2 linked regions of the Cystobacter fuscus DSM 2262 genome follow. The protein of the gene in region 1 interacts with the protein of each later gene in a pairwise test. Links are inferred from orthologs where the notes say so. Each region holds a gene or a part of one and is shown on either strand. Other genes may lie near its edges. The genes, in order: leuS and ligA.

Evidence for each region.
Region 2: the proteins of leuS (region 1) and ligA interact in binary tests that used the Escherichia coli proteins (3 or more experiments, as listed by UniProt). The link is inferred for Cystobacter fuscus DSM 2262 from one-to-one orthologs.

The regions. Positions count from the first base shown.
Region 1 is NZ_ANAH02000032.1:19,188-35,758, forward strand. What follows is about bases 7,923-11,017. They hold leuS (leucine--tRNA ligase), read left to right. Parts: upstream 7,923-8,268; coding sequence 8,269-10,767; downstream 10,768-11,017. Other genes in these bases: D187_RS35970 (response regulator), read left to right, coding at 7,923-8,171; lptE (LPS assembly lipoprotein LptE), read left to right, coding at 10,841-11,017. Outside these bases: D187_RS50880 (hypothetical protein), read right to left, coding at 1-1,245; D187_RS35950 (response regulator), read right to left, coding at 1,227-1,679; D187_RS35955 (protein kinase domain-containing protein), read left to right, coding at 2,097-6,176; D187_RS35960 (RNA polymerase sigma factor), read left to right, coding at 6,209-6,832; D187_RS35965 (Fpg/Nei family DNA glycosylase), read right to left, coding at 6,836-7,648; more of D187_RS35970, read left to right, coding at 7,788-7,922; more of lptE, read left to right, coding at 11,018-11,383; rpsT (30S ribosomal protein S20), read right to left, coding at 11,393-11,668; mazG (nucleoside triphosphate pyrophosphohydrolase), read right to left, coding at 11,783-12,961; D187_RS35995 (FYVE zinc finger domain-containing protein), read left to right, coding at 13,206-15,251; D187_RS36000 (DUF4388 domain-containing protein), read left to right, coding at 15,264-16,457; D187_RS36005 (PhoH family protein), read left to right, coding at 16,563-16,571.
Region 2 is NZ_ANAH02000006.1:247,111-256,575, forward strand. The notes cover bases 4,387-7,364. They hold ligA (NAD-dependent DNA ligase LigA), read left to right. Parts: upstream 4,387-4,850; coding sequence 4,851-6,878; downstream 6,879-7,364. Other genes in these bases: rho (transcription termination factor Rho), read right to left, coding at 4,387-4,551; D187_RS11360 (acylphosphatase), read left to right, coding at 6,893-7,177; D187_RS11365 (DUF3052 family protein), read left to right, coding at 7,174-7,364. Outside these bases: D187_RS11330 (glutamine amidotransferase), read left to right, coding at 124-861; D187_RS11335 (hypothetical protein), read left to right, coding at 888-1,346; D187_RS11340 (AI-2E family transporter), read left to right, coding at 1,379-2,554; D187_RS11345 (hypothetical protein), read right to left, coding at 2,570-2,890; more of rho, read right to left, coding at 2,926-4,386; more of D187_RS11365, read left to right, coding at 7,365-7,620; D187_RS11370 (Rne/Rng family ribonuclease), read left to right, coding at 8,158-9,465. UniProt on the Escherichia coli protein: DNA ligase that catalyzes the formation of phosphodiester linkages between 5'-phosphoryl and 3'-hydroxyl groups in double-stranded DNA using NAD as a coenzyme and as the energy source for the reaction.

The sequences.
Region 1 (16,571 bases):
GTGGAGATCCGTGACGGCCACGGCCGTGGGGGGCGCCTCGCCATGGAGCAGGGCGCTGTAGTGGACGAGGGTGGGGCATTGCACGCCGCGGATCCACTCCTTGAAGGGCTCCACGAAGGGCCGGCCCGAGGGAAAGCCTTTCGAGCCGCTCCAGATGAGCTTGAGGAAGTTGCTCACATCTTCGTGGTTCACGAACGCGTCGATATAGGCTTCCCAGCTCTCGTCGTAGGTGACGATGAACAGCAACTGCCGCTGCGCGCCGCGCTGGAAGATCGCCCACCGCGCGAAGTGGATGACCCGCATGTCGTTCATGCCCACCAGGTTGCGTTTCAGCCGCCAGTTGACGAGCCCCATGAAGAAGCGTTGCCGGAGCCGGCCGAGCGCGCTGTCGGGGACGTCGGTGACGAGGATCATCGAGTTCTGGATGGGCCCCTGCCGCGCCTCGATCTCCTCGCGCAACGCGTCGGGGATGGTGACGTGCTCGACCGTCTGGAGCGGACGCGCGAACCGGTTCTTGAGCTGGACGAGCAGGCGCAAGGGCTTGTCGACGAAGAGGTAGGTGAGGGTCGCGAGGGCCGCTTCGATGAGGGCGGCGCTCTGGTTGCGTGACCACTCCGGAGTGGTCACGCGCGCGAGGTGGGGGTCGAGGTGTTCGCGCAGATCGTCGTACAAGGAGGTGGGCTCGAGCCGCTCCAGAAAGGGACGCCGGTGCGGGTTGTTCAAATAGGCCTCGGCCCGCGCGCGCAGCTCCTGCAACTCCCGGATCGCCGGAACGGAGGCGACGCGGTAGGCGAAGTCGACGTGCCGTGTGCTGTAGGGCACCGCGTGCTTCAGCAGGTACTCCTTGACCTGCGTGGGCCGGGCCAGCCCCTCCTCCGGGTAGCCCTCGCAGTGGGCGTAGAGCTCATCGAAGGTCGTGTCTCCCGACAGGGAGGACTGGGCGGCGAGTGCGTCCACGAGCAACTCGAGGGAGGCGCGGAGCTGTTCGCGCCCATGGAGCGAGGCGGACAGGCGCAGGTCGGCACCGAAGAGCAGGTAGCAATCCTCGCGAGGCCCGGCCGGTGGGCCGTCCCAGGGCGCGCCGCCGAGGATGCCCCAGTGCGCGAAATAGAGCGCATGGATGGCTCGAAGCGGTTGGGACTGACGCGCCTGGATGGTTCGATCCAGCCTGCGCAGCGTGGAGGTCAACCCCTCCACGGCTTCAGGACGGATCTTCGTGATGATGCTCAGTGTGCCGTGGAACATGAGGAGTCACCCAGTCCGAAGAGGAGCGTGGTACGTGTTGAACATGAATGGCGAGACGCCTTGGCTGGTGGGGTCTGCCGCCGGGCGTCGGAGTGGGCGAGCACCCGACGCACCAGGCCCTCGAACTCTTCCAGGGGAGAGCTCTTGGGCACGAACCGAGCGCCCGGAGCATGGGGGTCTCCCGAGGAGCTGTGGAGGATGATGGGAATGTCGTGCAGGCGCTCGTCCGCGTGGAGTGCGTGGCACAACTCCAGCCCGTCCATGCGGGGCATCATCCAATCCGTCACCACCAGCTCCGGTGGGGACTGCCGGGCGAGGGACAGGGCCTCACGTCCGTCGTGCGCCTCGATCACCCGGTAATCCATCTGCTCCAGCACCTCCCGGAAGAGGTCGAGCAGATCTTGTTCATCATCAACCAGGAGAATCGTTCGCATGATGCCCTCCGCTTTGTTTCGAAATGTCTCTCCCTACACGGAAGGAGTTTGACTACCTTCTCTGTGATGCCGTTCGGACATGCATGAAGATGTCCGTGAAGATGGGAATGGGAGGGCCGGAGGGAGTGTCTGGGGAGGCGGGCGGTGCCAGGGGTTGTCTGTCCGCCACCTGTTCATGCGTGCGAGCCTGCCCTGGCCGGGGAGGGTGTCTCCTTTGTCTTTGTCGAAGGGGGGGACCTGGGGAGGGCTCGCCTGGGTCGACGGCCATTCCTTGCTCACGTTCGCGCTGGTTCTTAATCCTTCTTGATCCTGGGATGAGGCGTTGCGCCAGGCGGTCCGGCGGGAACACCGGAGGGCGAACGGATGCGTCAGGACGACAGGGATTCGAACGGACAGCGTTGGAGACGGGAGTCCAGCATGTCTGATGCTCCAGACGAGAGGGAGGGGGACGAGGAGCTCGACGACGATTTCCTGCGGCAGGTCACCCAGGTGGTGGCCGTGCCCCTGCGGGCTCCGCGCCGGGGAGAGCATCTGGGAGGGCCGGACGGCCACCGGTTCGAGATCCTCGAGCAGATTGGGGGAGGAGCGATGGGCCTGGTCTTCCGGGCCCGGGACGAGGAGTTGCAGCGGGTGGTGGCCCTCAAGTTCCTGCTCTCGCGCGAGGGCGTCCCCGAGGCCCCCATGAGCACCCTGCTGCGCCAGGAGGCCAAGGCCGTCGCCCAGTTGGATCACGAGAACATCGTGCGGCTGTTCGACGTGGCCGAATGGAGCGGCGAGCCATGGGAGCCCAAGGTCCCCTTCCTGGTGCTGGAATGTCTGGAGGGCGAGAGCCTCGCGGCGCTGCTGTCGCGCGAGCGGCCCTCGCTGCCTCGCTGCCTGGACATCATGAGTGCCGTGGCCGCGGGGCTGGCGCACGCCCATGAGCACCACATCGTCCACCGCGACCTCAAGCCGGACAACGTGTTCATCTGCCGCAAGGGGCAGGTGAAGCTGCTGGACTTCGGGCTGGCCCACATCACGGCCGCCTCCTTTCCGGCCACCTTGCACCTGCCCGCCGCGGGAACCCCGGCCTACATGGCGCCCGAGCAGTGGAGGGGACATCCGCAGGATGCCCGCACGGACCTCTGGGCCGCGGGGGCCCTGCTCTTCGAGCTGCTCACGGGCGAGCCGCCCTGCCCGGAAGCGAGCGTGGCGGGGCTGCGGGAGTGGGTGTTGTCGGACGCGCCCGTGCCCTCGGTGCGCGAGCGCTGTCCGGAGCTGCCCGAGGAGGTGGCGCGGCTGGTGGCCGCCCTGTTGGAGAAGGCCCCCGAGCGGCGGCTGTCCAGCGCGGCCGAGTTGAAGGCCCGGCTCGACCGGATCGCGGAGGGGCTGACGCCCTGGCGCGAGGGGGCTCCCGGCCTGGGGCCCCAGCGCCGGCAGGTGACGCTGCTGGAGTGCTGGCTGGCGGACCTCGCCGGCCTCGCCGAGCACCTGGACGCCGAGGACGTCGGGGAGCTGGAGGGGGCGTTTCATCAAGCCTGCTCGGAGCTGGTGGCGCAGCACGGGGGCTCCATCACCCTGTGCGTGGGTGACTCGGTGCTCGCCTGCTTCGGCTATCCCCAGGCCCGGGAGGACGACGCGGAGCGGGCGGCTCGCGCGGGGCTGTACCTGGTGACGCACCTGGGGACGGCGCTCCAGCAGAAGTTGCCCTACCTGCCGCGCCGCGAGCTCGCCATGAAGGTGGGGCTGCACACCGACACCGTGGTGCTCGACAACCTGCCCCAACCGCTCCAGGGTCGCGCCGCCGTGCTTCAGGGCGAGGCACCCCAGTTCGCCACCTGGCTGTCGCGCCAGGCCGCGCCCGACAGCGTGTGCCTGAGCCCCACCACCTGGCGGCTCGTGCGGGGTGCCTTCCGCACCGAGCCGCTCGGGCCCCACTCCTTCCAGGGACTCGCCGGCGAGGTGAAGAGCGAGCTGTACCGGCTGGTGCGGGAGAAGCGCACCCGGGGCCGCTTCGAGCAAGCCCACGAGGCGGAGGAGCTCACGCCCCTGGTGGGGCGGGAGGCGGAGCTGAAGCGACTGAGCGCGTATTGGAAGCGGGCCCGGCGGGGCGAGGGCGCGTTCGTGCTCGTCCAGGGCGAGGCGGGCATTGGCAAGTCCCGCCTCCTGCGGGGGCTGCGGGAGCGGATTCCCCTGGAGGAGGGTATGCGCCTGCAGGTGCAGTGTCTGCCCCAGTTCAGCGGTAGCGCCCTGCGCCCCATCATCGACTTGCTGCTGCACATGCTGAAGCTCGACCCGGAGGGCAATCCCCAGTCCAACCTGCGCAAGTTCCAGGGGCGCATGGGGGCGGTGGGGCTGCCGGCCGAGCATGTGCGCTCACTGGCCGTGCTGCTCTCGCTGCCCATCGTCGAGGAGTCCCCCCACCTGCGTCTCTCCTCGCAGCGCCAGAAGGAGAAGACGTTCGAGGCGCTGGTGACGCTGTTGCTGCGCCTGGCCGAGGACCGCCCCATCTTCGCCCTCGTGGAAGACTTGCACTGGGCCGACCCCTCGACGCTGGAGTTGTTGGGGGTGCTGCTGGAGCAGGTGGAGCAGGCCCCGCTGTGTGTCTGCCTCACGGCCCGTCCGGACTTCCAGCCCTCCTGGCCCGCGCGCGAGCGGCTGCGCCTCGTCCCACTGGAGCGGTTGTCGCCGAGGCTCACCGCGGACCTGGTGCGGCAGGCCGCCAGCGGGATGGCGCTGGCGGAGGAGACGGTGGAGCAGCTCGTGGCGAAGACGGACGGGGTGCCCCTGTTCGTCGAGGAGATGACGCGCATGGTGGTGGAGCGGGCGCGGGCGGGGGAGTCGTCCGTCGAGCCCTCGGCCATTCCCGTCACCCTGGGGGGGTTGCTGCTGGAGCGCCTGGACTGGTTGCCCCGGAGTCAGAAGGCGCTGGCGCAGTTGTGCGCGGTGGTGGGCCGCGACTTCAGCCACGCCCTGCTCTCCGCGCTGTCCGGACGGAGCGAGGCGCAGCTGCGACAGGACGTCGCCGGGTTGCTCCAGGCGGGCCTGTGGCAGCGGGTGGAGACCGCGAGCGAGCCGCGCTACCAGTTCCGCCACGCGCTCTTCCAGGACGCGGCCTACCACTCATTGTTGCGCCACACGCGGCGCGACTACCACCGGCGCATCGCCCAGACCCTGGTGGTGCAGGCGCCCGAGCTGGTGGAGACACAGCCCGAGCTGCTCGCGCACCACTACACGGAGGCGCGGGAGATGGTGACGGCGTTGCGGTTCTGGGCGAAGGCGGGGGAGCGGGCCAGCCTGCGCTCGGCCAACGTGGAGGCCATCCACCATCTGCGCGAGGCGCTCCGGCTGTTGCGCTCCCTGCCGGAGACCCCGGAGCGCGCCGAGCAGGAGTTGCGGCTGCTGGTGGCGTTGGGCATGCCCCTGCATCAGGTGCGCAGCTTGCGCTCCGCCGAGATGGAGCAGACCTACGGCCGGGTGATGGAGCTGTTGCATCAGGTGGGGGACGCGTTGCCCGGATTACAGGTGTCCACCTGGGGCGCCTATGCCTACTTCTTCGCGCGGGCGAAGTTCCACGTGGCCCAGGAGCTGGCGGAGCTGGTGGTGAGGCAGGGGGAGCGCCATCGCCACCGGGAGATGCTCGCCCTGGGACACCGGATGATGGCCACCGATCACTTCACCTGGGGCCACATGTCCACCGCCCTGGAGCACGTCGAACTCGCGCTGGAGTACTCGGACTTCGATCTCGAGACGCACCGGACGCTCGCCGTGACTCAATGGATCAACCCGCGGGCGGCCGCCCTGGCCTATGGCTCCCTCGTGCAGTCCGTCGTCGGGCACGAGGAGCAGGCGCGCGGGTACGGGCAGCAGGCCGTGGCCCTGGCCGAGAAGATCGGCCATCCCAACAGCCTGGCGTTCACGTTGCTGTACGTGGCCCTGGGCTGCCAGATGCGTGGCGAGCCCGGGTGTGCCCGGGAGTGGGTGGAGAAGTGCATCGCGATCTCGTCCGAGCACCGCCTCCGCATGTGGTTGGGCTGGTCCGTGTTCCTCAAGAGCTGGGTGCTGGCCGAGGGGGGCCGCGTCCAGGAGGCGCTGGAGCTCATGCAGTCCAACTTCGCGCGGTGGCGCAGCACGGGGATGCGCACCGGCATGCCCTTGTTCCTGGGCATGTTCGCGAGCTTCCACCTGAAGTTGGGGGAGTACCAACGGGGGCTGGCGGTGGTGACCCATGCCCTGGCGTGGGCGGACACCCTCGAGGAGCGCTCGTATGAAGTGGAACTGCACCGCCTGGAGGGCGAGTTGCTGCGGGGGGTCGGCCGCGAGGCGGAGGCCACGGCGTGCTTCCTGCGCGCGCTGGACCTGGCCCACGAGCAGGGCAGCGCGGGCCATGGCCGACGGGCGGAAGAAAGCATGAGGCGCCAGTTCCGCGAGCGGGGCTGGGAGTGGCCGCGCCCGCTCGATGGGGAAGGCGCCGGGATGGCTCCGCGTCACAAAGGCGTGGTGCGGACTCCAGGGTAGAGGAACGGCTCGAGAGAACGCGGGGACTGAAGATGGCGATGGATCGTGAGCAGTTGGAGCAGGACATCCGGGAGTTGTGTCAGCGCGGGGATACCGGGCGGGCGGTGGAGCGCGCGCTGCAGGGCTACGGAATGGAGATCATGAGGCTCATTTCCTCCGTCATGCACAACCCGGAGCAGGCCAATGATGCCTTCAGCCTCTTCTGTGAGAACCTCCTCAAGGGGCTGCCAGGGTTTCGCTGGGAGAGTTCCTTCCGGACGTGGGCCTACCGGCTGGCGCGCAACGCGTGCTACCAGTTGATTCACGCGCCCGCCGCGCGCGAGACGCCCGTCACCGCCTCGCTGATCCCCGAGCAGCCCGAGCAGGGCCGCTCCGACACGCAGCCCTGGCAGAGGACCTCGGTCAAGGAGCGCTTCCGCGCCCTGCGTGACAGCCTGCAACCCGAGGAGCGCATGATCCTGATGTTCCGGGTGGATCAGCGGCTGTCGTGGACGGAGGTGGCGCGGGTCATGTGGGACGAGGACGAGCCGCCCACGAGCGCGGCGCTCAACCGCAAGGCGACCTCCCTGCGCCAGCAGTTCCAGCGCATCAAGGCGCACCTGCGCACCATGGCCATCGGGCAGGGGCTCATCGAGGAGGACAACCTGGGAGGCTGACGCTCAGCGCCTGCCCCGGCGGTGCGCCTGGCAGCGCGAGCAGAAGAACAGCCCGCGTCCGGAGAGCGACAGGCGGGTGATGGGGGTGGCGCACCGGGGGCAAGGCTGTCCCACGCGGTCATAGACACAGAACCGGTCCTCACGGCGCCTGCCCGGAAGGGTGAGGGCATTGGGAGGAGCGTGGGGCGTGACGATGCGGCCATCGCGGGCCGCGTCCTCCAACAACTCGCGCAGTGCCGTCCACAGGCGCTCGAAGTCGTCGGGCCGCAGCTCGGCGGCGGGCAGTTGGGGCGGCAGCCGCGCGAGGAAGAGCGCCTCGGCGCGCAGGATGTTGCCCACGCCCGAGATGCGCGTTTGATCCAACAGCACGGTGGCCAGGGGGGCGAGGCCCCGACGCAGGGCCTCGAAGGCGCGGGAGGGGGAGGCCTCGGGCCGCAGGGGATCCTCCCCCAGCCGGGCGCGCAGGTCGGCCTCGGCTTCCGGGCTCAGCAGCTCACAGCGTTGGGGACCCGACAGGTGGAGCGTGGCATGGGGGGAGGCGAGCCGCAGCCGGCAGGCCGTGGAGGGAGGAGGCCCCGCGCAGCGGAAGTGCCGGATGTTGCCGACGAGGCCCAGGTGCAGGTGCAGGTGCACCCCTCCCTCGAAGTGGTGGAAGAGGTGCTTGCCATGGGCTTCCACGCCCACGAGCGTCCGCCCGGACAGTCGCCGGGCGTCCTGGGTGAAGCGCCCCTGAGGGGAGTCGGCGGAGAACTGGCGACCCACCAGCCAGCGGTGGTGGACGCGCGCGAGGCGGTGGATGATGTTTCCTTCGGGCACTCCGGGGAGGTAACGCCCGGGAGATGACCTGTCACGTCATCCCGCCCGTCCGGGGCCTGGCGGCGCGGGGAGTCATGGACGTGACGGACGCTCAGTCCTTTCCCTGCTCTGGGGGGCGTCGGTGCTATCGTGGCGCGCCATGACGCAGCAGATCCGTGCGCTGGTGGTGGACGACTCGCAGGCCATGAGGCGCAGCCTCATGTACGCCCTGCAGCGTCTGGGCACCTGGCTACACACCGAAGAGGCCCAGGATGGGGCCGAGGGCCTCAAGAAGCTCACCCTGGGCCGCTACGATCTGGTCCTCACCGACATCAACATGCCGCTGATGGACGGGCTCAAGCTCATCCACCACCTGCGCCAGACGGAGGCCTACCGCACGGTGCCCATCGTGGTCATCACCACCGAGTCGGCCATGGAGGACCGGGCGCGGGCCATGGCGCTCGGGGCGAGCGCCTACCTGGTCAAGCCGGTGCAGTCCAAGGTGGTCCAGGACACGGTGAAGGGCCTGTTGCGGCTGGAGTAGGGGAGGAGTCGGCTCCCTCCTCGGGTGTCAGCGGAACGGGACGGGTGGCGTCTGTTGTTGCTTGGGGACGGACGCCCCACTAAGACCCTTGACCGTCATGGCCATGAACGAGCGTTACGAGCCGCAGGCAATCGAGAAGAAGTGGCAGGACCGTTGGAATGAGGCGGGAGTGTTCCGCGCGGGCACACGCCCCGGAGCCCCGAAGAAGTACATCCTCGAGATGCTTCCGTACCCCAGCGGGAAGATGCACATGGGGCACGTGCGCAACTACCTCATCGGTGACGTCTACGCGCGCTTCTTCCAGATGCGGGGCTACGACGTGCTGCACCCCATGGGCTGGGACGCCTTCGGTCTGCCCGCGGAGAACGCGGCCATCAAGGACGGCGTGCACCCGGCGGTGCGCACCCGCGAGAACATCGACTCCTTCAAGAAGGAGATCCGCTCGCTCGGCTACAGCTACGACTGGTCGCGCGAGGTGAACACCAGCGAGCCCGAGTACTACCGCTGGAACCAGTGGTTCTTCATCCAGATGCTGCGGAAGGGGCTCGTCTACCGCCGCTTCAGCAAGGTGAACTGGTGCACGGGCTGCCTCACCGTCATCGCCAACGAGCAGGTGAAGGACGGCGTGTGCGAGCGCTGCGAGTCGAAGGTGCTGGACAAGGAGCTGCCCGAGTGGGCGTTCCGCATCACCCGCTACTCGCAGGAGCTGCTCGACGGCCTGGACGAGCTCAAGGAGTGGCCCGAGCGCATCACCTCCATGCAGCGCAACTGGATTGGCCGCTCCGAGGGCGTGGAGGCGGACTTCTCCATCCAGGGCAGTGAGGAGCGCCTGCGCGTCTTCACCACGCGCGTGGACACCATCCATGGCTGCACCTACGTGGTGCTGGCGCCGGACCACAAGCTGGTGGCGCGCATCACCACGCCCGACAAGCGCGCCGAGGTGGAGGCCTTCGCCCGGAAGATGGCGGCCATCTCCAAGACGGAGCGCACGGAGGAGGGGGCCACGAAGGAGGGCGTCTTCACGGGCGCCCACGCCATCAATCCCTTTACCGGCCAGCCGGTGCCCATCTGGGTCGCCAACTTCGTGCTGGCCGACTACGGCACGGGCGCGGTGATGAGCGTGCCGGCGCACGACGCGCGCGACTTCGACTTCGCGCGCAAGTACTCGCTGCCCATCCGCGTGGTCATCCAGCCCGCGCAGGGCGACAAGCTGCCCGAGGGCGGCGCCCTGGAGGCGGCATACACCGAGGACGGGGTGCTGGTGGACTCGGGCGAGTACACGGGCCTGAGCTCGGACGAGGCGCGCCGGAAGATGGGCGCCAAGCTCCAGGCCGAGGGCCGGGGCGAGCCCAAGGTGACGTACCGCCAGAAGGACTGGGGCTTCAGCCGCCAGCGCTACTGGGGCACGCCCATCCCCATCGTCTACTGCGAGAAGTGCGATCCCGAGCGCAAGGGCCAGCCGGTGCCGATCGAGCAGCTCCCGGTGCGTCTGCCGGAGATCGACACCGAGGCGGTGCTCACGGGCAAGGGCGAGCCGCCCCTGGCCAAGGTGCCCGCGTTCGTCAACACCACGTGCCCCACGTGCAATGGCCCGGCCCGGCGCGAGACGGAGACGATGGACACCTTCGTCGACTCCTGCTGGTACTTCGCGCGCTACCTCTCGCCGCGCTTCGACGGGGCGCCCTTCGATCCGAAGGAGGCCCAGCGTTGGCTGCCCGTGGACGTGTACGTGGGCGGCCCCGAGCACGCGGTGATGCACCTGCTCTACTTCCGCTTCTGGACGCGGGTGATGAAGCTGCTCGGCCTGTCCCCGGTGGACGAGCCCGTCAAGCGGCTGGTGACCCAGGGCATCGTCAACGGGCCGGATGGGCGCAAGATGTCCAAGCGCTGGGGCAACGTGGTGGCGCCCTCGTCCATCGTGGAGAAGTACGGCGCGGACACGGCGCGTGCCTACGTGATGTTCGCCGGGCCCCCCGAGCGCGACTTCGACTGGTCCGACGATCAGGTGGAGGGTGCCTACCGCTTCCTCAAGCGGGTGTGGGTGCTCGCCACGCAGCACCAGGGCGTGGCCGGGGCGACGCACGAGGGCGCCTACGAGGGCAAGGCGCTGGAGATCCGCCGCGCGGCGCACAAGTGCCTCAAGCGGGTGGGGGAGGCCATCGAGCGGCTGTCCTTCAACACCGCCATCGCCGGCACCATGGAGTACTTGAACGCGCTGTCCGCGCTGGGCACGGCGGAGACGCCCGCGGAGAAGGCCGCCATGGCCGAGGCCATTCGCGTGCTGACGGTGGTGCTCACGCCCTTCGCGCCGCACCTGGCCGATGAGATCGCCGAGGCCTACGGGGCCAAGGACTTCGTCGTCACCCAGGGCTGGCCCGACTTCGATCCGGCGCTGGTGGTGGACGACGTGATTCCCTACGCGGTGCAGGTCAACGGCAAGCTGCGCGCGGAGGTACGGGTGGCGGCGGACGCGGCCGAGGCGGACGTGCGCGCCGCGGCCGAGGCGGACGAGCGGGTGAAGGCCGCCCTGGCGGGCAAGACGCTGCGCAAGTTCGTCTTCGTGCCCAAGCGCCTCGTCAACTTCGTCGTCGGCTGAGCCGGGTTGGAGCGCGGGGAGGGGGCTCCTCCTCGCGCTTGACCGTGGGGATCGCCCCGCTACTGTGGGCGCCATGTCCCGGCTCTACGCGGTGGGTGGGTTGCTCTGGTTGTCGGTGCTGGGGTGTGGCTACCGCTTCACCCCCCGGTCCGCGGGACTGCCCGGGGGCGTGAGCTCCGTGTGCGCGCCCATCTTCCGCAACGACACCTCCGAGCCGGGCCTGGAGACGCTCTTCACGCGCGTGTTCCGTCAGGAACTGGTGCGCGTCGGGGCACTGGGCGGCGCTGGCTCCTGCCAGGCGTCCGTCGAGGGCGTGGTGGCGTGGGTGAACAGTGCTCCGACGATCGTCACCGAGCCCATCTACGAGGGCAACGTCGCGGTGACGGGGCCACAGCTCGCCAGCTACCGGGCCTCGGTCGGGGTGACGTTGAGGCTGGTGCGGGACGGCCAGGTCCTGGCGGAGACGACCGTTTCGGGCAACGAGGACTTCCTGCCGGGCGCGCAAGGGGCGTCCGGCGACGTGCTGCAAGCCGAGGCCAACCGTCAAGCCGCGCTGTACCGTCTCGCCGAGACGTTGATGCGCGAGGGCTATGATCGGTTGGCCAACAACTGGTGACGCGGAGGACTACTTCGCCGCGGCCTTGGCGCGGTTGACGGCCTTGGCCAGGCGCGAGATGCGGCGCGAGGCGGCGCGCTTGTGGATGACGCCCTTGGAAGAGGCCTTGTTGATGCGGCTCGCGGCGGACTTGAAGGCGTCCGCGGTCTTCCCGGCATCCGAGGAGGTGAGGGTGTCGCGCAGGTTCTTCACGGCGTCCTTCACCGTGGTGCGCACGTTGACATTGCGGGCGCGGCGCTTCTGCGCCTGGCGGTTACGCTTCTCTGCAGACTTGGTGTTGGCCAAGGTGATCTCCAGCGTACTTCTGTGGAAAGAGGCGCCGTACCTACTTCGGCGCCTCCCCCACCGTCAAGGTTTGCGTGCTTCCGACCGTGATCCAGGCGTCTGGACGCCTTCCCTTCACCGGTCTCCGACCGCGTACTCCCACCGCAGCCCGGAGGGATCCTGGAAGCTCAACCGGCTCGGCCCCCCCTCCGCTTCCAGCGTTCCTCCCGCGGACAGGCCCTCCAGGAGGGCGCGCAACCGCTGCACCGCGGCGGCCGAGGGCGCCGCGAAGGTGAGCACGGCTGGCGAGGGGGTGGCCGGGCCCGCCACGAAGGTGAGCCGGTACATCCCATCCCCGTAGACGGCCTCCTCGGGGCTCGCCCGCTCGGCGCTCCAGCCCAGCAGGGGGGCCACCCGATCCCAGAAGGCACGCTGGGCGGACAGGTCCGCCACGGGCAGGCGCAGCGCGATCAGGGTCGCACGGGGCACCCGGGTGGGTGGCGGCAGGGCCTTCTCCCGGGCCTTGGCCGCCTGCCAGTGTCGTTCCATGTGCTCCAGGGTAGCCTCTCCGAGGGGGACCTCCTCGGCGCGCAACGCGGACTCGATGTGCTGGAAGCGCGCGGTGAAGCGGCGGATGGCCATGCGCAGCGCGTCCTCGGCCGGGGTGTGGAGGAAGCGCGCGAGGTTGGCGAGCGCCAGCAGGACATCCCCCAGCTCGTGCTCCAGCTCGTCCCAGTTTCCCGAGGCGATGGCTTCGTCCAGCTCGCCCAGCTCCTCCTGGAGCTTGGCGCGCACGTGGTGCAGGTCCGGCCAGTCGAAGCCGATGCGGCTGGCCTTCTCGGTGAGGCGCTCGGCGCGCAGCAGGGCCGGGGCCCGCGTGGGCACCCCGTCGAGCACCGAGCCCTCCTGGCCCGTCTTCTTCTTGCGCTCCTGCGCCTTGAGCTTCGCCCAGTCGGCCATGGGCTGGGGGGTGCCATCCGCCTGCCGCTCGCCGAAGACGTGCGGGTGGCGCTGGGTGAGCTTGTCGCTGATGGAGGCGGACACGTCCGCCAACGTGAACTCGCCCAGCTCCTCGGCGAGCCGGGCATGGAAGACGATCTGGAAGAGCAGATCCCCCAGCTCCTCGCACAGCGGACGCCAGGGCCCCCCGTCGGCGACACGATCCATCTCATCGAGGACCTCGAACGCCTCCTCACTGAGGTAGGGGCGCAGTGAACGCAGGTCCTGCTCCCGGTCCCACGGACAACCATCCGCCGAGCGCAGACGTGCCACGATTCCCGCCAACCTCTCCAATTGTTCCCCTGCTGCACTCATGGCTCTTCCTCCTCTTCTCTCCGAGCGTGGGGCCCGGCGCCAACACGTGAATTCCCGGTGGCGGGGCGCGACAACTTTCGTGGGACAGGGGGGTCGCCTATCATCGGCCTACCGAATGTCGCACCCCTCTTTCTCGTTGCGCTTTCTTCCGCTGCTGCTGTGCCTCGCCTCGTGGATGCCCGCGAGGCCGGCGCATGCGCAGCAATATCAGGATCCCTCCATGCTGGAGCCAGAGGAGATGGCGATGCCATCCGATTCGGACTCCGAGGAAGACGAGGAGGGGCGCCCGGCCCGGGGTCGAGGCAAGAAGGGCAAGGGCCGCAAGGGCCAGGAGGACGAGGCGCAGGACGAGGCGGCGAACGCCGCGGAGCAGGACGCGGGAGTGGTCGTGGCCCCGGCGCCCGCGGCTCCAGCCGCCCCCACCGTGCCCGAGCCGGTCGCGCGGCCACCCCCGGCGCCCATCCTCACGCCGCGCATCTCCGATGCGGACCTCCAGGCCGCCTGGGTCAAATGGCGCGACGCGGTGGCGGCGTTGGACAGCGAGGCGGCGCGCGCGGCCCAGCAGGAACTGGTGACGCTGCGCGAGGACGTGGCGGCCCTGGATCTGGAGTCCTTCAGCGTCGGCTTCATCCGGGCGGCGGAGGGACGGCGCAAGGCGCACGACGAGGCGGGTGCGCTGCGGCTCGTGGAACAGGCCGCGGCGCTCTCTCCGAACCTTCCCTACGCGCGTCTGGCGCTCGCCCAGGCCTATGCCGAGCGCTCGCCCGAGGCCGTGGGCAAGTACTCGCGCGAGCTCCGGGCCGCGCTCGAGTTGATGCTGAGGGATCCCCGCTACCGTCGCCCGGTGCTGGCGGACCTCGGGACGGTGGTGCTGATGGCGCTGCTGGCCACGGCGGCGGTGGTGGTGGGCGTGCTCTTCGTGCGGCGCGTGCGCTTCCTGCTCCACGACTTCCACCACGTCTTTCCCCGCGCTTCGGCCCACTGGCAGTCCACGGCGCTCGCGGTGCTGCTGCTCTTCGGCACGCCCCTGGCCCTGCGCTGGGGTGTCGTGCCCACGCTGTTGCTGCTCCTGGGCTCCGTGTCGTTCTACCTGTCGCGCTCGGAGCGGGTGGTGGCCACGTTGCTGCTCGCCCTGGCGGCGCTCGTCCCCCTCGCGGCGGGCAAGCTCGCCCAGTCCGCGGTCTTCGCGGGAACGGTGGCCGAGGACGTCTACGTGCTGGAGCACGGCGGAATCGACGCGGAGCCCGTGGCCCAGCGCGTGCGCGTGCGCCACGAGAAGAAGCAGGCCAGCTTCGCCGAGCTCTTCGCGCTCGGCCGGTTCGAGGCGCGCCGGGGCCAGATGCCGGAGGCCATCGCCCACTACAAGGCGGCCATGGCGCTGCGTGCCGGGCATGCGCCGTTGATGACCAACCTGGGCAACGCCCTGCTGGCCACGGGTGACATGGGCGGCGCGACGCGGCTCTACACCCAGGCCCTGTCGGCGGACCCGGGGCTGGCCGCGCCCGCCTTCAATCTGGCCGAGGTCTACCGCCGCCGTGCCGCCGTGGCGCCGGACTCCGAGATCAGCGCCCAGAACCAGAAGGCGCGTGACGCGCTCGAGACCGCGGGCCGTCTGGATCGCGAGCTGCTGATGTGGGAGCGGCCGCCGGATGATCGGCTGACGATGAACCGCCTGCTGCTCGCGCCCGTGCTGCCCCTGACGGACCTGCCGGTCATCGAGGACACGTCCCTGGCCGAGCGCGTGGAGGCCCAGTTGTCGAGCCGGTTGCTCGGAGGTGGCTCGGGCATCTCCGCCTGGGGTCCGCTCGTGCTCGGGGCGCTGCTCGTCGCCATGCTCGGCCTGGCCCGAGGCATCTTCAATCCGTCCCACGAGTGCGAGAAGTGCGGCCGTCCGGTGTGCCGGCGCTGTGACAAGGAGCTGGGCGTGGCCAGCAAGCTGTGCGCCCAGTGCGTCAACGTCTTCTCGCGCAAGATCGTGGTGGAGGCGCGCGTCCGGGCTCGCAAGCACATCGAGATCGAGCGCAACCGCCAGTGGGCGAGCGGCGTGTCCTACGTCTTCGGCGGCCTGGTGTCCGGCGCGGGCCACCTCTTCAACGGGCTGGCGGTGCGCGGTACGCTCTACGCCTTCCTCTTCCTGCTCGGGGTGGCGGGGCTGGTGTTGCGCTCCGGGGTGCTGCGCTCGCCCTATGGAGAGGTGCCGATGTACCTCAAGCTCGCCCCCCTGTTGCTTCTCCTCATCCCCCTTCACCTGTTGTCGCTGCGCGGGCTGTATCGCCGCCAGAACGAGTAGACCGGAACGACGATGGCGCTCACGGGAACCCTCAAGGACTTCGGCATCGCGGACATCCTGCAGCTCATCGGGCAGCAGCAGAAGACCGGGGTGCTCTACCTCAAGAGCAAGGATCAGGACGTCCAGGTCTTCATCCGGGACGGCAACATCGTGCGTGCCGAGAGTGTCACGCGCAAGAAGAAGGATCTGCTGGGCAACATGCTGGTGAGCGCCGAGCTCATCACGCCCCAGCAGCTCGAGAGCGCGCTGGAGATCCAGAAGCGCACCCTCAAGCGGCTCGGGGACGTGCTCACCTCCACGGGCGCCATCTCCGCGGAGAAGCTCAAGCAGATGATGCGGCTGCAGGTGACGGAGTCGCTCTACGGACTCTTCTCCTGGAAGGCGGGCGACTACGAGTTCAAGCAGGAGGACAGCGTCCAGATAGATCAGGACGATCTCGCGCCGCTGCGCGCCGAGAGCGTGCTCATGGAAGGCTTCCGGATGGTGGATGAGTGGCCCCACCTGCGCAAGAAGCTCTCCAACGAGGCCACCACCTTCGAGAAGCTCAAGGAGCTGCCGCCGCAGAAGGCCCAGGAGAAGGAGGACGACTTCGACGCGTCCTTCGACGATGCCTTCTCCGAGGAGAAGAAGGACGAGAACAAGGGCGAGTTCAAGTCCATCGGCAGCACCGAGCGCCGCGTGTACAGCCTCATCGGCCCGGGGCGCGACGTGCGCAAGCTGGTGGATCTCAGCTGCCTGGGCGAGTTCGAGACCTGGAAGGCCCTCGTCAACCTGCTCAACCTCGACTACATCCGGGCCCTGCCACCCTCGGGCCTCTCGAGCCTGTCGTCGTCCGCTCGCGGTGGGGATCTGCTCGTGCGGCTGGGCGGCGTGCTGGCGCGCGCCGTGGTCACCCTCCTGGTGATCGCCGCGCTGGGCTTCGTCGCCTCGCGGCTGCGGCCGGACACGTGGGACCTGCAGGGCGCGTCGGCCTCCTCGTACTCGGACCCGGCCGCCCAGCGCCTGGTGTCTCGTGCCCAACAGGTCCGAATCCAGGCCGCGCTGGAGGTGTTCCGCCTCGAAAAGGGCAACCTCCCCGAACGATTGGACTCCCTGGTGGAAGTGGGTCTGCTGCGCAACGAAGACCTGCGCTATCCGTGGCGGGATGATTACTATTACCGTCGTACGTCGGATCGTCAGTTCATCCTCCTGCCCCCCTTGCGCTAGGTGGGCTGCTCGCTGCTGGGCAACACCGGAGGCTGGAAGTCGTTATCGAGGCCGTTACTGAAGTGAGGTTGAAAGCCGAGACCCGCACTCATGGGATGGGATGAATTGCGAAAC
Region 2 (9,465 bases), on another replicon or contig:
TGGACATCCAGTGGACTCCTCACCACCCTGGACGCGCGTCGCAAGTGAACGGGCGTCAACACAACCAGCAGCGGAAGCTAGGGGGGGCCCCCCCTCCCGGCAACCCAGCTCGAAACCGAGGCCATGAAGAACGTTCTCCTGTTGAAAGCCGGTGATGCGGCCCGGCCCGTCCAGCTCAGCGTGGGTGACTACGACCAGTGGTTCGTCGAGTCGCTCGGACCAGATGGATGCCGCTTCGACATCCTGCACGCGCACCAGGGCGCCGAGCTGCCCCCGAGCGCCGCCGGCTATGACGCGGTGATGATGACCGGCTCCCCCAAGTCCGTGACCCAACTGGAACCCTGGATGGAGCGCGCCGCGGACTTCATGCGGGGCGCCGCCGCCCGGGGCGTCCCCGTGCTCGGGGTATGCTTTGGGCACCAACTCCTCGCCCATGCCCACGGGGCGCGGGTGGTGCGCAACACCCAGGGGCGGGAGATTGGCACCGTGGAGGTGCGCCTGAGCCCCGAGGGGCGCAAGGATCCGCTCTTCCACGAATTGCCCGAGACCTTCGTCGTCCAGGCCACCCACGAGGACATCGTCGAGCACCCGCCCGAGGGGGCCACGGTGCTCGCGGGCAACGAGAACACGGCGGTCCAGGCGCTCGCCTTCGGTCCGCTCATCCGGGGGGTCCAATTCCACCCCGAGGTGCATCCGGCCGCCATGCGGGCCCTCATCCTCGCCCGGCAGGAGAAGCTGGAGGCCGAGGCCGCCGCCCGGGGGCAGCCACCGGCGGAGCGCGTGCCCCGGCTCCTGGCGGGCATCACCCCGGCGCCCGCCGGACACGCCATCCTGCGCAACTTCCTGGAGCGGTTCACCTGAGCATCCCACTGGAGTAGGGAGGACCCATGGCGTCGCGCTGGGACTATCTCTTCGAAACCAAGCCGGTTCCCATGATGGACCACCTCCTGGAGGAGGTGGCCAAGCTGCTGGCCAAGGATCTGCGGCAGTGGCCGCCACCGGTCCAGGAGATAGACCTGGACACGGGAGGGCAGTTCGCCCCCCTGTACACCGAGCCGACGCCCCGCCCCGCCGAGGCCGTCTACGAGGAGGCGCTCCGGCTGTCGCGCTGGGAGCTGGAGCGCGAGCTGGACGCCTACGACGACTACATGCGCAACAAGCGCTACCTGGAGCGGGGGTTGGCCCCGACGGACCGTCTGCCCCTCTTGCTGCTCAACCGCTGGGTGGTGGACCAGATGCTGGGGCTGGGCGAAGCTACCGAGGGCCGGGTGAACCGCCGGCTGATGCTGCGCTGCCTGGAGCGACTGGAAGCCCACAGAAGGCGCGTCATAATCCCCTCCGCTTGAGACCCAGTCAGCCCTCTGCCATAAGCCGCGCCATGCAGCATCACGAGCTCGATCTCCTCGCGCAGCGCCGCAAGCGCTTCTACATCCTCGCGGGTTTGTGGCTGGTCATCGCCACCATCCTGTTCTTCTTCCGCTCGGTGCTGCTGCCCTTCGCGGGCGCCGCGTTGATCGCCTACCTGGTGCACCCGCTCGTCACACGCCTCACGCGCGTGCAGGTGCGCGGGCACGCCATTCCGCGCTGGGTGGGCATCCTGCTCATCTACTCGGGCTTCTTCCTCGTGCTCTACCTCTTCTTCATCGCCATGGTGCCGCAGCTCTACCAGGAGCTGGCGCGCATCAGCCGCGATGGCGTCACCTTCCTCAACTCGCTCACGCCCGAGCGCATCCACGTGCTCGCCGACCGCGTCGAGGACTGGCTGCGCGCCAAGGGCATCCCCGTGGCGCTCGCCACGCCCGAGGAGATGCGCAACGGCGTGTCCGGCGGCGGCGTGACGGTGGACCTGGAGAAGATCCTCCAGGACGTGGCCGCGCAGCTCACGGGGCTGATGCGCCAGCACCTGGGGGACATCGTCACCGTGTCGCGCCACATCATCACCTCGGTGGTGGCCGGCGTGTTCATGACGTTCTTCATCCTGATGGTGGCCGCGTTCTTCTCCATCGACGCGCACGCCGTCGTGGGCTACTTCACCAGCCTGTTGCCGGCCGAGTACGGCACCGACTCGCAGCGCCTGCTCGAGCGGATTGATCGCTCGCTGTCCGGCGTCGTGCGCGGCCAGGTGACCATCTGCGTCGTCAACGGCACGCTCACCTTCCTGGGGCTGGTACTCTTCGGGGTGAAGTTCGCCTTCCTCCTGGCCACGGTGGCCACCGTGTTCAGCCTCATCCCCATCTTCGGCACCATCCTCAGCTCGGTGCCCATCGTGCTCATCGCGCTGGCGGACGGCTTCCAGAAGGGAGTGGCCATCCTGCTGTGGATCATCGGCATCCACGCGCTGGAGGCGTACTTCCTCAACCCGAAGATCATGGGCCAGGCCGCGCGCATCCACCCGGTCATCGTGGCCTTCAGCCTCATCGCCGGGGAGACGACGTTCGGCCTGGTCGGCGCGCTCTTCGCGGTGCCCGTGGCCTCCATCATCGTGGCCTGCTTCGACTACGCGCGCCTCAAGGCGCAGCCCCACGTGGCGGAGGCCTCGCTGGAGGTGAAGTAGGCGCGGGCGGGGGCCTCAGCCGCTGCAGGCGGCCTCGCAGCGCGACTCGCGGCAGAAGACGAAGCAGCGGCCACAGTCGAGGTGGTCGGCGGGACAGGTGCCGTCACACTTCACCCCGCTGCAGTTGGGCCCGTCCTGCACGTGCGTGGGGTTGGTGCCCAGCCCGCAGCAGGCGTTCCCCATGCAATCCGAGTCCTGGTAGCAGGTGCGGTTGGACAACGGGGCGGGAGTGCCCCCGAAGTCGTCCAGGTCGATCGGTTCGCATCCGGTGGCCAGCGAGAGCACCGCCCCCAGGACGACGAGGGCGGACGGAAAGGCGAAACGGGTGCTGCGCATGCGACGGCTCCCTTCGTGAGAACGAAGGGAGAGTATTAACGGTTCATCGAGCCGAGGAACTCGGCGTTCGCGGCCGTCGGGCGCATGTGTTTGAGCACGAACTCCATCGCGTCGATGGGCGTGAACGGGTGGAGCACCTGGCGCAGGGCGGTGATGCGCACGAGGTCCGCCTGGGTGAGCAGCAGCTCCTCCTTGCGCGTGCCGGACTTGTTGATGTCGAGCGTGGGGAAGATGCGCTTCTCCATCAGCTTGCGGTCCAGGACGATTTCGGAGTTACCCGTGCCCTTGAACTCCTCGAAGATGACCTCGTCCATGCGGCTGCCGGTGTCGATGAGCGCGGTGCCGATGATGGTGAGGCTGCCGCCCTCCTCGATGTTGCGTGCGGCGCCGAAGAAGCGCTTGGGCTTGTGCAGGGCGTTGGCGTCCACGCCGCCCGAGAGAATTTTACCCGAGGCCGGCACCACCGTGTTGTAGGCGCGCGCCAGACGGGTGATGGAGTCCAGGAGGATGCACACGTCGTACTTCTGCTCGACCAGGCGCTTGGCCTTGTCGATGACCATCTCCGCCACCTGCACGTGGCGCGTGGCGGGCTCGTCGAAGGTGGAGCTGACCACCTCGCCGCGCACGTTGCGCGCCATGTCCGTCACTTCCTCGGGGCGCTCGTCCACCAGCAGCACGATGAGGTAGACGTCCGGGTGGTTCTTGGAGATGGCGTGCGCGATGTTCTGCAAGAGCACCGTCTTGCCCGCCTTGGGCGGCGCCACGATGAGGCAGCGCTGGCCGAGCCCGATGGGGCAGAACAAGTCGATGATGCGCGTGGTCATCTCCGCCCCGTCGTGCTCCAGCTTCAGCTTGCGCGTGGGGTAGAGCGGCGTGAGGTTGTCGAAGAGGATGCGGTCGCGCGTCACCTCGGACAGCGGGTCGGCGAAGTTGACCTTGTCCACCTTCTGCAGGGCGAAGAAGCGCTCGCCCTCTCGCGGCTGGCGGATGGGGCCCGTCACCGTGTCGCCCGGCCGCAGGTTGAAGCGGCGCACCTGCGAAGGGGACACGTAGATGTCGTCGGGGCTCGCCTGGTAGTCGCTGTCCGCGCTGCGCAGGAAGCCGAAGCCGTCGCTGAGCAGCTCCAGCACGCCTTCGGCGTGCACCTCGAACTTCTTGTCCGCGATGCCCGAGAGCAGCGCGAAGATGAGATCCTGCTTCTTCAGGCCCTGGTAGCCCTCGATGCCGAAGTCATGGGCCATCTTCGCCAGGTCCGTGATCTTCATGCGCTTGAGATCATTGAGACTGAGGACCTGCATGACCGGAGCGTCCGAGGGGCCAGCTTCCGCGCCCGGAGACACCTCGACGAACTCGGGAGCCGGGGCCTGCTGGGAGGCCTCCTCCTCGTGATCGGCCGCCGCGCGCACCTCCTGGTACTCCTCGTCCCGGACGGGGTGGGAGGGGATGGGCGTGAGGACCGGGCGGGGCGTGGCGACCACCGGGGCCTCCTCGGCCGCGGGCTCCTCGTCCCGGCGGGCCGACGTCCGGCGGCGCGTGGGCTTCTCGGACTCGTCGCGCTCCACCGTCTTGGCCCGGGTCGAGCGGCGCTTGGGCTTTTCCTCCTCGATGTCGACGACCTGGGGGGCGAGGAGCTTCTCTTTGGGTGAACGGGCTTTGGCCATGGTGCGGGGGGCTGGACTTGCGGCGCGGGGGGGAGTCGCGCACGGGAATGTCGTGGAAGATGTCCGGGGGGGACGCGAGACGCCCTCAGGGCGACACCGGGATCCCTTCTTGCCGGGACCACGCGGGTGGGAGAACCTTGTGCTGGGAAGAGGTGGCGCCTGAAGGTGGGACAACAACCCTCATGCGCTCGACACGAGGTTATTGACCACCTCCAGAGCTGTCAAGGCATCCTCGCAACCCGAGCCACCAGGCAACAGAGCCCCCGAATATTCCAGTCCAGCCGCCGAGCCCCTCCGCCGTGACCGCCTCGAAAACCGCTGACGCCGCCCGCATCGGGCAGCTCCGAAAAGATCTCGCCTACCACAACCACCGCTACTACGTGCTCGACTCGCCGGAGGTGAGCGACGCGGAATACGACCGGCTCATGCGCGAGCTGCAGGAGCTGGAGTCTCGCCATCCGGACCTCGTCACGCCCGACTCACCCACCCGCCGGGTGGGCGGCGCTCCGGCGGAGAAGTTCGAGAAGGTGCGCCACCGCGTGGCCATGTTGTCGCTGGCCAACGTCTTCGACGACGAGGGGCTGAGCGACTTCGACGAGCGCATCCGCCGCCAGACGGGACTCGCCCAGGTCGCCTATGTCTGCGAGCCCAAGCTGGATGGGCTCGCCATCACCCTGACCTACGAGCAGGGCCGCTTCGTGCGCGGCGCCACGCGGGGAGACGGGACCGAGGGAGAGGACGTGAGCGCGAACCTGCGCACCCTGCGCGGCCTGCCCACGGAGCTCCTGCCCCAGGACGGGGTGAAGGCGCCCGGGATGATCGAGGTGCGCGGCGAGGTCTTCATCTCCAAGAAGGACTTCAAGCGGCTCAACGACAAGCGCGAGGAGGAGGGCGAGCCGCTCTTCGCCAACCCGCGCAACGCCGCCGCCGGCAGCCTGCGCCAGTTGGATCCCCGCATCACCGCGTCGCGGCCGCTGTCGCTCTTCCTGTACGAGTGCGTGCCGGGCGAGGGCGTGCCCGCCTTCCGCTCGCACACCGAGAAGCTCGGCTACCTGCGCTCGCTGGGGCTGCCGGTGAACCGGGCGGTGAGCGTGCCGAGCGTGGAGGGAGTGCGCGAGCAGTACCGCGCGAGCCTGGAGGGCCGCCATGCGCTGCCCTTCGAGGTGGACGGCATGGTGGTGAAGGTGGACGACGAGGACCTGCGCCAGCGCCTGGGCCAGGTGTCCAAGAGTCCGCGCTGGGCCGTGGCCTACAAGTTCCCGCCCGAGGAGGAGTCGACGCTCGTCGAGGACATCCAGGTGTACGTGGGGCGCACGGGCGCGCTCACGCCGGTGGCGCACTTGAAGCCGGTGAAGGTGGGCGGCGTCACGGTGAGCCGCGCCACCCTGCACAACGAGGACGAGCTGCGGCGCAAGGACGTGCGCAAGGGCGACACCGTCTTCATCCGCCGCGCGGGCGACGTCATCCCGGAGATCGTCAAGGTGGTGGAGGGCAAGCGGCCCGAGGGCACCGAGCCCTTCGTCTTCCCCACCGAGTGCCCGGTGTGCCACGCGGCGGCCGTCAAGGACGAGGAAGGCGCCATCATCCGCTGCACGGGCGCCACCTGCCCCGCGCAGCTCGTGGAGAAGGTCCGCCACTTCGCCTCGCGCACCGCCATGGACGTGGACGGCCTGGGCGAGAAGCTCGCCGCGCAGCTCGTGGAGACGGGGCTGGTGAAGAGCTTCGCGGACCTCTACCACCTCACGCGAGAGAAGCTCCTCACGCTCGAGCGCATGGGGGACAAGAGCGCGGACAACCTGCTCGCCAGCATCGAGCGCTCCAAGCAGACCACCCAGCCTCGCTTCCTCTACGCGCTGGGCATCCGGCACGTGGGCGAGTCCACCGCGCGCGTGCTCGCCGAGGCCTACCCCGACGTGCGCGGCCTCTACACGGCGAGCCTCGAGGACATCACCCGCGTCAAGGACGTGGGTCCCACCATGGCCGAGGTCATCCATACCTTCTTCCATGAGCCGCTCAACCGCGAGGCCATCAACGCCCTGCTCGCCGCGGGCGTCACCCCTGCCCCGCCCGTCGTCGTCAAGACGGGCGTGTTCGCTGGAAAGACGGTGGTTCTCACTGGGGGTATGAGTGGAATGAGCCGGGAGCAAGCCAAGGAGGAAATCGAGCGCCGGGGTGGCAAGGTGTCGGGAAGTGTCTCTCGCAAGACGGACCTGGTGGTGGCGGGCGAGGATGCGGGCAGCAAGCTGAAGAAGGCCCAGGAGCTCGGGGTAAGAATCGTGGACGAGCAGGCCTTCCTCCAATTGCTCCAGACGGACGCACGAGGCTAGGAGGCGTGGGCAGCATGGACAGTCGTCGAGTGAGCCTGCGGATCCGGGGCCGGGTGCAGGGTGTTTCCTACCGGGAGAGCGCCCGCGCCGAGGCCCTGCGGCTGGGCCTCAAGGGCTGGGTGCGCAACCTGCCCGACGGGACGGTGGAGGCGGTGGCCGAGGGCCCGCCCCACGCCCTGGATGCCTTCGTCAGCTGGAGCCACCGCGGCCCTCCCCAGGCGCGCGTGACGGAAGTGGAGCGCGCCGATGCCGAGGCGCTCGGGGAGTTCATCACCTTCATCGTGGAGCGCAGCTCATGAATCCCTACGCGCCAGCCTCCCTGACCTCCATGCTGGGCATCAAGTCCGGCAGCAAGGTCTCGGTCATCAACCCCCCGCGCGGCTTCGTCCAGAAGCTCAACCCCCTGCCCGACGGCGTGGAGTTCCTCATCACCGCCCAGACGGGCCTGGACATCATCCTCTTCTTCACCCAGGACACGCACGAGCTCGTCCAGCGCCTGCCCGCGCTCTCGCGCGCCATGACGCTCCAGGGCGGCATCTGGGTGTGCTGGCCCAGCGGCGAGGGCATCAAGACGGCCCTGAGCGAGGACTTCATCCGCCAGGCGGCGCTGGACATCGGCATGGTGGACAACAAGCTGTGCCTCATCGACACGACCTGGACGGGCCTGCGCCTGGTACGCCGCCCCCGGGGCCGCCTGGACAAGCCCGACTACCGCAAGCGGGCCCCCACCGCCCAGGCCTGAGCCCCCCTCCAGGCTGCCAGACGGCGGACATTTTCCATGTCGCGCCTTTACAGGTCGTATCAGGCGTGAAAACCTTTCGTTGTTTTCAGGCCTCGGACCTCCCCACCAGGGGTGGGGAGTTCAGTCGCCAGTGGATTTTGAGACGGGTGCGTTCCCGGCGGAACCGGGCGCGCTGGTCTTCCGCGCTTCTGCCACCCCCAAGGCGCCCACGCATGGGCTCCGACCGGGTGAGTAAGGACGAAGCCGGGCGGCCCGGGCGCCAGGGCTGTCTCGAACGCTCGATTAGCAGCCAGTCCCCGCCCGGCACGGTGCCGGACAATCGCGGGGCGACCTTGAACTCGGAGGAGCAGGCCGTGGTCCCCTCACCCCCCCCTCGCGCGCGGCACCCGGGCCCCCGGACACACGGGTCGGCCCTCGTCCGCACGCGCGGAGGTGCGGGGACCGCCTCTCCCCTCGCAGCGCGCTCGGAAGCTGGAGACGCCGTCGCCTCCCGTCCGCCGGAGCTCACGCCTCCCCGCGCGCGCCCAGGATTCGTCCATGAGCAGCATCCTCGTCATCAACGCCGCGGGCCGGGAGACCCGGGTCGCCCTCGTCGAGAACGGGCACATCGCGGAGTTCTACCTCGAGCGTAAGAAGGACAAGGGAGTCGTCGGCAACATCTACAAGGGCCGCGTGGTCCGGGTACTCCCCGGCATGCAGGCGGCTTTCGTCGACATCGGCCTGGAGAAGGCCGCCTTCCTCTACGTCAGCGACGTCGTCTACGACCCGGACTTCGCCCGGGCCCAGTTCGAGCTGACCGAGGGCGAGCACGAAGACGCCCTCGACGTGCCCGAGGAGTCCGAGGCCATGGCCGCCGAGGCGGCCCACCACGAGCCCCCCGAGCCGGAAGCCGAGGTGCAAGAGCCCGCGGCCGCGGACGTCGCGCCCGCGCTCGACGCGGCGGCGGCGCCCACCGAGGCGACCCCCGCTCCCCAGGCACAGCTCGCCAGCCCCGAGCCCGCCGCCGTCGAGGCCGCTCCCGCCCCCACCGCGGAGGCCACTCCCGCCCCGGTGACGGAGACTGACTCGGTGGTGTCCGCGCCCATCGAGGCACAGGCCGTGCCCGAGCCCCTCGTGGCGCCCGAGGCGCTCACGCCCGTGACCGAGGCCTCCCCGGCCGTGGCCGAGGCGGCTCCGCCCGTGGCCGAGACGGCTCCGGACGCGGCCGTGGCCCCGTCCGCTCCCGAGAGCACCCCCACCGAGTCCGCCGTCACCGCGACGAGCGCCTCCCCGAGCGCCGGGGAAGGCACCCCCGCCGCCGCCCCGCGTCCGGAGACGGCCGCTGGCGAGCGCCGCGCGCCCCGGGAGAACCGCGAGGCCGCCCGCGAGGCGCGTGAGGGCCGCCGCGACCAGAAGGACCGCGAGCGCGACAAGGAGCGGGAGAAGGACAAGCCCCGCAAGGCGCGCGACGAGCAGCCGCAGCGCAAGCGCGAGGAGGAGAAGAACAAGCCGCGCAAGACGGCGAAGATCGAGGAGCTGCTGAAGGTGGGCCAGGAGGTCGTGGTGCAGATCTCCAAGGATCCCATCGGGACCAAGGGCGCGCGCCTCACCTCGCACATCTCCATTCCGGGCCGCCACCTGGTGTTCATGCCCACGGTGGACCACGTGGGCATCAGCCGCCGCATCTCCAACGAGAAGGAGCGCAAGCGCCTGCGGGAGATGGTGGACCGCTTCCGTCCGCCCGGCACGGGCTTCATCGTGCGCACGGTGGCCGAGAACGTGCCCCAGGAGAAGCTCGAGAGCGACATCCGCTTCCTCATCGAGGTGTGGAACCAGGTGGTGCGCCGCAACGAGAAGCGCGGCGGC